One region of the Brevibacterium sp. FME17 genome, then DNA from elsewhere that is predicted to be linked to it. Evidence: predicted binding sites of a transcription regulator. Region 1 holds the regulator's gene; the other holds the start of a gene.
The links. Region 1 encodes HspR, which represses chaperone genes until heat shock. Its sites were predicted from a motif close to AAGTTGAGTCNNNNNGACTCAACTT; they were not measured.
Positions count from the first base shown of each region.

Region 2: the regulator HspR is predicted to act here: its motif matches at 1,594-1,618, upstream of clpB (ATP-dependent chaperone ClpB).

Region 1 is NZ_JABUYD010000008.1:68,717-73,527, forward strand. It holds gene dnaK (molecular chaperone DnaK) at 1-323, shown strand, start outside; gene INT40_RS09345 (nucleotide exchange factor GrpE) at 323-1,042, shown strand; gene INT40_RS09350 (DnaJ C-terminal domain-containing protein) at 1,188-2,207, shown strand; gene INT40_RS09355 (heat shock protein transcriptional repressor HspR) at 2,222-2,659, shown strand; gene INT40_RS09360 (DUF1206 domain-containing protein) at 2,754-3,626, shown strand; gene INT40_RS09365 (hypothetical protein) at 3,776-4,811, opposite strand, start outside.
Region 2 is NZ_JABUYD010000006.1:39,543-44,353, forward strand. It holds gene INT40_RS07595 (Na+/H+ antiporter) at 1-1,513, shown strand, start outside; gene clpB (ATP-dependent chaperone ClpB) at 1,681-4,281, shown strand; gene INT40_RS07605 (HTTM domain-containing protein) at 4,676-4,811, opposite strand, start outside.

The DNA of each region.
Region 1 (4,811 bases):
ACAATGCGGAGAACCTCGCCTACCAGACCGAGAAGCTCGTCACCGACAACGAGGACAAGCTGCCTGAAGAGGTCAAGACCGAGATCAACTCGGACGTTGAGGCTCTCAAGGAAGCACTCAAGGGTGAAGACGACGATGCAGTGAAGACCGCATACGACAAGCTCGTCGAGAACCAGCAGAAGATCGGCGAAGCCATCTACAGCCAGCAGGGTGGTGCCGAAGGCGCCGCTGGTGAAGAGGCCGCAGCCGGTGCAGATGCAAGCGCTGACGACGATGTCGTCGACGCTGAGGTTGTCGACGAAGAGGATGAGGAGAAGAAGTAATGACTTCCGAGGGCAACGATCCGTCGTCCGAGGAGCCAGGCTTCACCTTCAGCGACAAGCGCCGGATTGATCCGGACACCGGTGAACTCCGCCCAGAGGCCGACGCACCGTCGGCCTCGGCGGAGGCCGGTGAGGCCGATGTCGCGAACGACGCCACCGGTGCCGCAGGCGCCGAGGACGTCCAAGGCGCCGACGAGGATCTGGCTGATGCCAGTGACCTCGGCGTCGACATCCCGGCCGACGCTTCGACGTTGAACGACACCGAGGCTGCTCAGGGCGAAGAGGCTGCCGAACCCGCACCGGGTTCCGAAGCCGCAGCGCACCTGGCCGACCTCAAGCGCATCAACGCCGAGTACGCCGCCTACCGGATGCGGGCCGATCGCGAACGCGAGCGGGCTGCGACCGGTGGCACGATCAAGGCCGTCGAGGCCCTGATCCCGGTACTCGACGAAGTGCGCCTGGCGCAGGAGAACGGCGACGTCACGGGGCCTTTCGAGACCCACGTGAAGAAGCTGGTCGACTCGCTGAGCAAGGTCGGCGTCGAGCAGTACGGTGAAGTCGGCGACGAGTTCGATCCGCGACTGCACGAGGCACTCATGCAGCAGCCATCGGACGACGTCGAGACTCCGACCGTCTTCCTGGTCATGCAGCCGGGCTATCGCATGGGTGAGCGCGTCATCCGTGCGGCACGCGTCGGCGTGCAGCAGCCGGAAGACTGAGAACCACACCCTCGCCGAGGTGGTCCCACCACCGTGGAACCACCTCGGCGGCGGTCCGGATCACCCGGGATGACAATCCCGGGGTTGCGGATTGTGAGGAGACAATTGAATACACTGATGAAGAAGACACGGAAGGAGGTGCCAGGTGAATACCGGTCCTCAGAATGATTGGTTCGAAAAGGACTTCTACAAGACCCTCGGCGTCTCCAAAGATGCTTCCGACGCAGAGATCAAGAAGGCCTACCGCAAGCTGGCACGCAAGTACCACCCGGATGCCAACCCCGGCGACTCCAAGGCTGAAGACAAGTTCAAGGAGCTCGGCCAGGCGCATCAGGTGCTCTCTGACAAGGAATCTCGCGCCCAGTATGACCAGGTCCGCGCCATGGGCGGCGGAGCCAGGTTCACCGGTTCCGGTGGGCCAGCAGGTGGAGCCAGCGGCGGATTCGACGACGTATTCTCCGACCTCTTCGGCGGAGGCGGACGGACACGGACCCGCTCGCCCTACGGCGGAGGCGGGGGAGACGTGCCCCCAGATCTCGCTGACCTTCTCAACGGCTTCGGCGGAGGAGGCTACGGCGGTGGCGGTTTCGGCGGCGGCTATTCGCCACCGACCAAGGGCGGGGACATCAAGTCCAACACCACCCTGTCGTTCACGGAAGCCATCAACGGTGCCTCGGTGAAGCTGAACATGCCAGGCGGAAAGCCCCTGACCGTGCGCACGCCGATCGGCGTCAAAGACGGACAGAAGATCCGACTGGCAGGCAAGGGCAAGAAGAGCCCCAACGGCGGTGAAGCCGGTGACGTGATCCTGACGATCAAGGTCAAGCCGCACCCTGTCTTCACCCGTGACGGCGACAACCTGCGGATGGACCTGCCGGTGAGCTTCGACGAGGCCGCACTCGGCGCCGAGGTCAAGGTGCCGACGCTTGACGGTATGCCGGTGACGATGAAGATCGCCCCGGGCACACCATCGGGTCGGACCATGCGCCTGCGCGGCAAGGGTGTGAAATCGAAGAAGGGCACCGGCGACCTGCTGGTGACCGCGGAGATCGTTGTCCCGCAGAACCTGTCGAAGGACGCCAAGGAAGCGGTCGAGTCGTTCCGCTCGGCGACCGAGAACGAGGACCCGCGCGACGGTCTGCTCGACAAAGCCAAGGCCAGTTGAGGTGGTGAAGCGTGATGCACATATCGACCAGTGCAGCGGTATACGTCATTTCGGTGGCGGCGGACCTCGCAGGAATGCACCCGCAGACGCTGCGGCAGTATGACCGTCTGGGTCTCGTCACCCCCGAGCGCACGGCCGGCAGAGGCCGACGGTACTCGGGGCGAGACATCGCCAAACTTCGGCTGATCCAGCAACTTTCCCAGGACGAGGGCGTGAACCTCGTGGGTATCAAGAAGATCATCGACCTGCAGAACCAGGTCGATGCGCTCAAGTCCCGGAACGAGGAGCTGGAGACCGAAGTCAGGTCTCGGATGTCAGCGAAGGAACGCGAAGCTCGTGTCTTCGCTGCCGGCACTGCTGGTGACGTCGTCTCGATCTCGCGTGGCAGGCGGCCCCGGGGTCGGCCCGAGCCGGGTGCGATGGTTCTCTACAACAGGTTCAGACGCCGGTAAGCAACTGAGATTGGAGGCTGCCCGCGGCGCAGCCTCTTGTAGTCGACGCCGGCATTCGTCACTACACCGACCGTGCTGTGCCAGAATGTCGTTCATGGACGAAACTGACAAGCTCAAAAGTGCCGCGGACTCGGCCGACGACGCGGCCCAAGAAGCTGCGGACAGCAAGTGGTTCGAACGGGTTGCGCGAGCTGGTTTCGTCGCGAATGGAATCGTGCACATCATCCTCGGAGCCACCGCGGTTGCCGTTGGACTCGGTCGCGGTGGCGAGGCGGATCAATCGGGTGCGGTCCAACAGATGGCCGCACAGCCGTTCGGCATGGTGCTCATCGTCCTGTGCCTGATCGGCTGTGGGCTGATGGCCCTCTGGTGTGTGTTCAACGCCTTCTTCGGTTCCGCCTCTCTGCGCGGAGCCGGCACGAATGCCCCTCAGCATCGGCAGGGACGCCGCAGATGGGTCGAATTCATCAAAACGATCGGTTCCGCTGTTGCCTATGCCGCAGTTGCCCTGACGTTCGCCCAGTCCGTCATCGGCGGCGGATCTGATTCAGGCAAGACCAGCTCTCAGGCATCGACGACCCTGGCGAAGGCCCCGGGCGGCCTGTACATCCTCGCAGCGATCGGGGTTGTGATCGTCATGATCGGCATCGGTTTCTGTATCGCCGGGATCCGCCTCAAATGGATGGACGAGCTGCGGATGCCACGTAAGGCTCCGGTGAGCACGCTGCTGATTGCCACTGGCATCATCGGATATTTGGGCAAAGGCGCGACGCTGCTGGCAGTCGGAGCGCTCGTCGTCGTCTCGGCGATGACCGGTGACCCCGAAGAGTTCACGGGAATTGACGGAGCGCTCAAAGCGATGCGCGACCAGCCGTTCGGCACTGTGCTCATGCTCGCTGTGGGTGCTGGTCTTGTGCTCTACGGAGTCTTCCTCAGTCTGCGTGCTCGGTACGACCGGATGGATTGATGCCTCGGGCACGGCACATCGGCACAATTCCTTATGCCGGGAAATAGCCGCCCAACAGGGATGTCCGAACGTGAATGCAAGAAGAGTGCGAACCCTCCACGGGCTCGCACTCTTCTTACATTGTCATCGCCGCTGCGACGGCCGACTTATCAGATCGCTGAAGGATCCTCGACGGCCTTCTTGCGACGCATGGTCATGGTGACTGCGGCTCCACCGATGAGGAGGAGAGCAGCTCCGCCGACGAGGCCGGTCAGCTCGGTACCGGTGCGAGGCAGGTCGCCGCCACCGTTTCCGTTGCCGTCATCATCGCCGCCGTTACCGCCGTCTGCGTTGCCGTCTTCATTGCCATCTTCGTTTCCGTCGCTGCCGCCGGCGTTGGCGTCATCGCTGACGGTGAAGGCTCCGGTGAGCTCGTCGTCGCCACAGGTGACGGTGACGTCGTAGTCGCCGAGGTAGGCCGATGGGTCATTGGCAGAGGTGCCGTAGACGTTGACGGAGGCATTGCCCTCGTCATCGGCCTTGACGGTGTTGTCGTAGGCGGTGACGTTCGAGTTGCCCTTGGGGGTGACGAGGTAGTGAACGTCCGAGCCTGGCTCGCAGTTCTCGACTGCAAGGGTGACACCCTTGTTCTCCACGACGAAGTCAGCGGCCTCAATGGTCTCAGGCGAGACCTTCAGCGTGGCTTCAGCGGCCGGAGTGGTGGGCTTGGGCTCTTCGGTCTCGTCTGCGGTGACGGTGAACTTGGCAGAGTTCGAGACTTCTTCGCTTTCGGCGTCGACTGCGGAGACCGAGTAGTCGCCTGGTTCGAGGCCGCCTTCGGGTGCCTTGACGGTGGTGCTGATCTTGCCGTCTTCGTCGGCAGTGACTTCTTCCTGGAAGAAGGGCGACTGGGTGGCGTTGCCCATCACGGTCACGGCGCTGTCGGGGGTGAAGCCCTCGCCGGTGAGCTTGAGGCCGTCTTTTTCGAAGTCCGAGACGGAGATCTTCTCGGTGTTGAGGGAGACCTTCGGATCGACCGCAGGTGCTTCTGGCTCTTCGGCGTCATCGTCGATGACCTCGACCTGCGAGGCGATCTCTTCGGTCTCATCGCCACGCTTGATGGTGATCGTGAAGTTGAGTGTGCCCGGATCGATAGCAGCGGGGTCACCGGTGACGTTGTGGATGGTGAACTCGACGGAGTCACCT
Region 2 (4,811 bases), on a different contig from region 1:
GAAGCTGCGTCTCCCCTGGCCTGCACTTATGGTCGTCATCGGCATCGCCGGCGCCTTCATCCCCACATTCGCCGACATCACCATCGAACCCGAACTCATCTTGCCCCTGTTCCTGCCGCCCCTCCTGTTCGCGGCCGCACAGAAGACCTCCTGGGCTCTCTTCGCCATCCGCTGGCGCACGATCCTGGGCATGGCCGTCGCGCTCGTCGGGGTCACGGTGGCGGCCGTGGCCGGGACCGCTGTCCTCCTGATCCCCGGAATCACCATCGCCGCCGCGGTGGCACTGGGAGCCATGCTCGCTCCACCCGACCCTGTCGCCGTCGATGCGGTCGCTGGAACCGTGTCGATACCTCGGCGGATCATGTCTACGCTGCAAAGCGAGGGACTGTTCAACGATGCGGCCTCCCTGGTGATCTTCCAGACCGCGATGGCCGCGGCCATGTCCGGCACCGAGGTGAACTTCGGACATCTGGTTCTGTCCTTCCTGCTTTCCGCTGTCGTCGCCATCACCGTCGGCCTCGTCGTCGTGTTCATCGTGTGGTGGGTGATGGAGAAGATCGACCACACGATCGCCCGGTCCTCGCTGATGCTGATGCTGCCCTTCGGGGTCTACCTCATCGCCGAACACCTCCACGCCAGCGGCGTCATCGCCGTCGTCGTGGCTGCGCTCGAGGTGCGCCGGCGCGATGTCGAAGGCAACTCTGCCGAACGCGTCACCCAGGCATCGACGTGGCAGGTCCTCGAGATGCTCATCACCGGCATCGCCTTCGGCCTCATCGGCCTCGACCTGCGCATGGTCGTCGAATCCGAACATGCCGACCTAGGCCGGGCCGTTCTCGTCGGTCTGGGCATCGCGGTCATCGTCATCGCAGTGCGATTCGGCTGGCTGCTCATCGGGACCGTCCTGGAGAACAAGAGCAGAGAAGACGATCCGGATGCGGCGCCGTTGAACATCAGGGATGCCACGTTGATGACCTGGGGTGGGATGCGCGGATTGGCCACGATCGCACTGGCCCTGTCGATTCCGGCGACCACCGCAGCCGGCGAACCGTTCCCCGGCCGTTCCTACATCCTCGTCGCGGCAGCCTTGATCCTGCTGGTCACCTTGGTGCTGGCGGGGCTCACCTTCCCCACTATCGTCAACGTCCTCGGCATCGACGATGAGGCGGAGAAGGAACGCCAAGCCACGAAGGACATCGCGGCGCGGGCGTACAAGGCGGCCCTCCACCAGATCAAGAACGACGACTCCCTGCCCGATGAGGTCGCCGAACCATTGCGAGCCAGGTTCAAGGTCCTGTATGCCCAGCTGCTGGGAACCTCAGATGATCAGGCGAGTTCTGAACAGGCGACGACGCTGCGGGAGCACCGGGAGGTCATGGCGAAGGTGCAGACCAAGGCACTGCAGTCCGCCCGCACGGAAGTGCTCAAGGCCCGACGCGAACGCGGTACCGATCCGGAGATCGCCGACAGGGTGCTGCGCCGATTCGATCTCCAGTCCGTGTTGCTGCGGTGACGCGGGCGCTACGGGTCAGCATCGCGATGTGCGTGCCGTGAGACGCGTGCTGAGGTGACGTCGATTCTCTGAATATTCTAAAGTTGAGTGGAATAGACTCAACTTTGTTGGTGTTGAACTCTTCGAGAGCAATTACTGTTCACGGAACACTTGTGAAGGAGATGCGCATGGACGCACAGATGACAACCAAATCACGCGAGACACTGCAGTCAGCGATCAACGACGTCGTGGCCAGGCGGAACAATCAGGTCGAACCTGCCCACTTGGTCGCAGCACTGCTGGATCAGCCGGACTCGCTGGCCTCGAACCTGGTGACGAAGGTCGGTGCCGATCCGCGGACCGTCCTGACCGCGGTCCGCAAGACTATCGACGACCTTCCCACAGTCAGCGGGCAGACCGTCGCCCAGCCGGGACTCTCCCGCTCCGGCCTCGAGATGATGAACCTCGCGCAGGAGGAGATGACGAGCCTCGGCGATCAGTTCGTCTCGACCGAGCACCTGCTGCTCGCGGCTGCCGCAGGCAAGGACGGCGCAGGTGAGGCGCTGCGTCACAGCGGTGCCGATCGTGATGCCCTGCTGGCGGCACTGCCCGAACTGCGCGGCGGTAAGAAGGTCACCTCGGAGAATCCCGAGGACACGATGCAGTCCCTGGAGAAGTTCGGCGTCGACCTCACCGCCACGGCCCGGGAGGCCAAACTCGACCCGGTCATCGGACGCGACAAGGAGATCCGACGGGTCATCCAGGTCCTGTCGCGCCGGACGAAGAACAACCCGGTCCTCATCGGCGAACCCGGCGTCGGCAAAACGTCCGTTGTCGAAGGACTGGCCCAGCGGATCGTGGCCGGCGACGTGCCCGAGTCACTGCGCAACAAGACCGTGATCAGCCTGGACCTGTCAGCCATGGTCGCCGGTGCGAAGTACCGCGGCGAATTCGAAGAGCGGTTCAAGGCCGTCCTCGAGGAGGTCAAGAACGCCGATGGCCAGATCATCACGTTCATCGATGAGCTCCACACAGTCGTCGGTGCCGGCGCCACCGGAGACTCCGCCATGGATGCGGGCAATATGCTCAAACCGATGCTCGCCCGCGGTGAACTCCGCCTCGTCGGTGCCACCACCCTCGATGAGTACCGCGAGAACATCGAGAAGGACCCGGCCCTGGAACGCAGATTCCAGCAGGTCTACGTGGGCGAACCCAGTGTCGAGGACACGGTCGCGATCCTGCGCGGACTCAAGGAACGCTACGAGGCCCACCACAAGGTCTCGATCAACGACGGCGCCCTGATCGCAGCCGCCGCGATGTCCAATCGCTACATCACAGGCCGCCAGCTGCCGGACAAGGCCATCGACCTCGTCGACGAAGCCGCGTCCCGCCTGCGCATGGAGATCGACTCGGCACCGGTCGAGATCGATGAGCTCCGTCGCGCCGTGGACCGGTTGAAGATGGAGGACATGGCCCTGTCGAAGGAAACGGACACGGCGTCGATCGAGCGCCTCAGCGCCCTGCGTGCAGATCTGGCCGATCGGGAAGAGGAGCTGCACGGGCTCGAGGCCACCTGGGAATCCCAGCGTGCCGGCCTCAACCGGGTCGGTGAGCTCAAGACGAAGCTCGACGAGCTGCGTTCGCAGGCGGACAAGGCTCAGCGCGACACCGACCTGGAGACCGCCTCACGTCTTCTCTACGGCGAGATCCCTGCCGTGCAGAAGGAAATCGACCTCGCCGAGGCCGAGGAGGCCAATGCGGAGACCGAGACCGATCCGATGGTCAGCGACCGGGTCTCGAGCAACGACATCGCCGAGGTCGTCTCCTCCTGGACGGGCATCCCGGCGGGACGCCTGATGCAGGGTGAGATCGAGAAGCTGCTGGGCGCCGAGGATGTGCTGGGCAAACGTCTGATCGGCCAGAAGAGTGCTGTGGGCGCGGTCTCCGATGCGATCCGTCGCTCGCGTGCCGGCATCGCCGACCCGGACCGTCCAACAGGGTCGTTCCTGTTCCTGGGCCCCACCGGCGTGGGCAAAACGGAGCTCGCGAAGTCCCTCGCGGACTTCCTCTTCGACGATGAGAAGGCCCTGATCCGCATCGATATGAGCGAGTACGGCGAGAAGCACACAGTCTCGCGACTCGTCGGTGCCCCTCCAGGCTATGTCGGCTACGACGAGGGTGGCCAGCTCACCGAGGCTGTGCGCCGTCGCCCGTACTCCGTCGTCCTCCTCGACGAGGTGGAGAAGGCACACCCGAGTGTCTTCGACATCCTGCTCCAGGTCCTCGACGATGGTCGACTCACCGATGGTCAGGGGCGCACGGTCGACTTCCGGAACACGATCCTCATCCTGACCTCGAACCTGGGGTCACAGTTCCTCGTCGACAAGTCACTGAGCACCCAGGAGCAGAAGGACGCGGTGCTGGGAATCGTGCATTCGACGTTCAAGCCCGAGTTCCTCAACCGCCTCGATGACATCGTGCTCTTCGACGCACTGAGCACCGAGGAGCTGTCCTCGATCGTCGACCTGCAGATCCAACGGCTGGCGTCTCGCCTGACCGAACGGCGCATCACGCTGGAGGTCACCGATTCCGCCGAGGACTGGCTCGCTCTCGAGGGCTACGATCCCGCCTTCGGTGCCAGGCCGCTGCGCAGGCTGGTCCAGCGCGAGATCGGGGACAAATTGGCCCGCGCACTGCTTTCCGGAGATGTGCAGGACGGCGATGACATCGTCATCGGCCTGCCCGAGGACCCGGAGACCACCGGTCTGGAGCTGCGCCCGAAGCGGTGATACTCCGCGGGGTGCTGTGAGGCGCCCGTAGCGTTGGTGCCCTCTGACAGCGTTCAAACTACAGAAACGCATCAGTTCGCGGAACAGTACACGGGTTGCAACCTGTGTACTGTTCCGCAGACTGAAGCAGACGGGATGCACTCCGCGAGCAGTTAGGGCGCCATCGATGCGCTGGGCGCGTGGGGTGCAACGCCGGGTCGCGGCGTTGTGACGGCGCGGATCGGTCGTGTGCGCAGCCGAAGCGGGGTGTGCAGGCACCTCGCAACAGTCGAAGTCAGGCTGAGTTGGTTGCAAACCAGCTCAGCCTGACTTCGACAGTTGATATTCCGACTTCGCTCACGAACAGTGGGTGCTCACGAACAGTGGGTGCTACGACCGAGCGGCGTGTACGCGGTCAGCTCGAGGACTTCACCTTCGCGCGTTCCATGCCCTCGGTCGTCGACGTCCACCAGCGGCTCACGAGTCTGTGGACCTTTTCGAAGCTGCGATCACGGATGAAGATGGCGTCGACGGCGATCATCGTCAGCGAG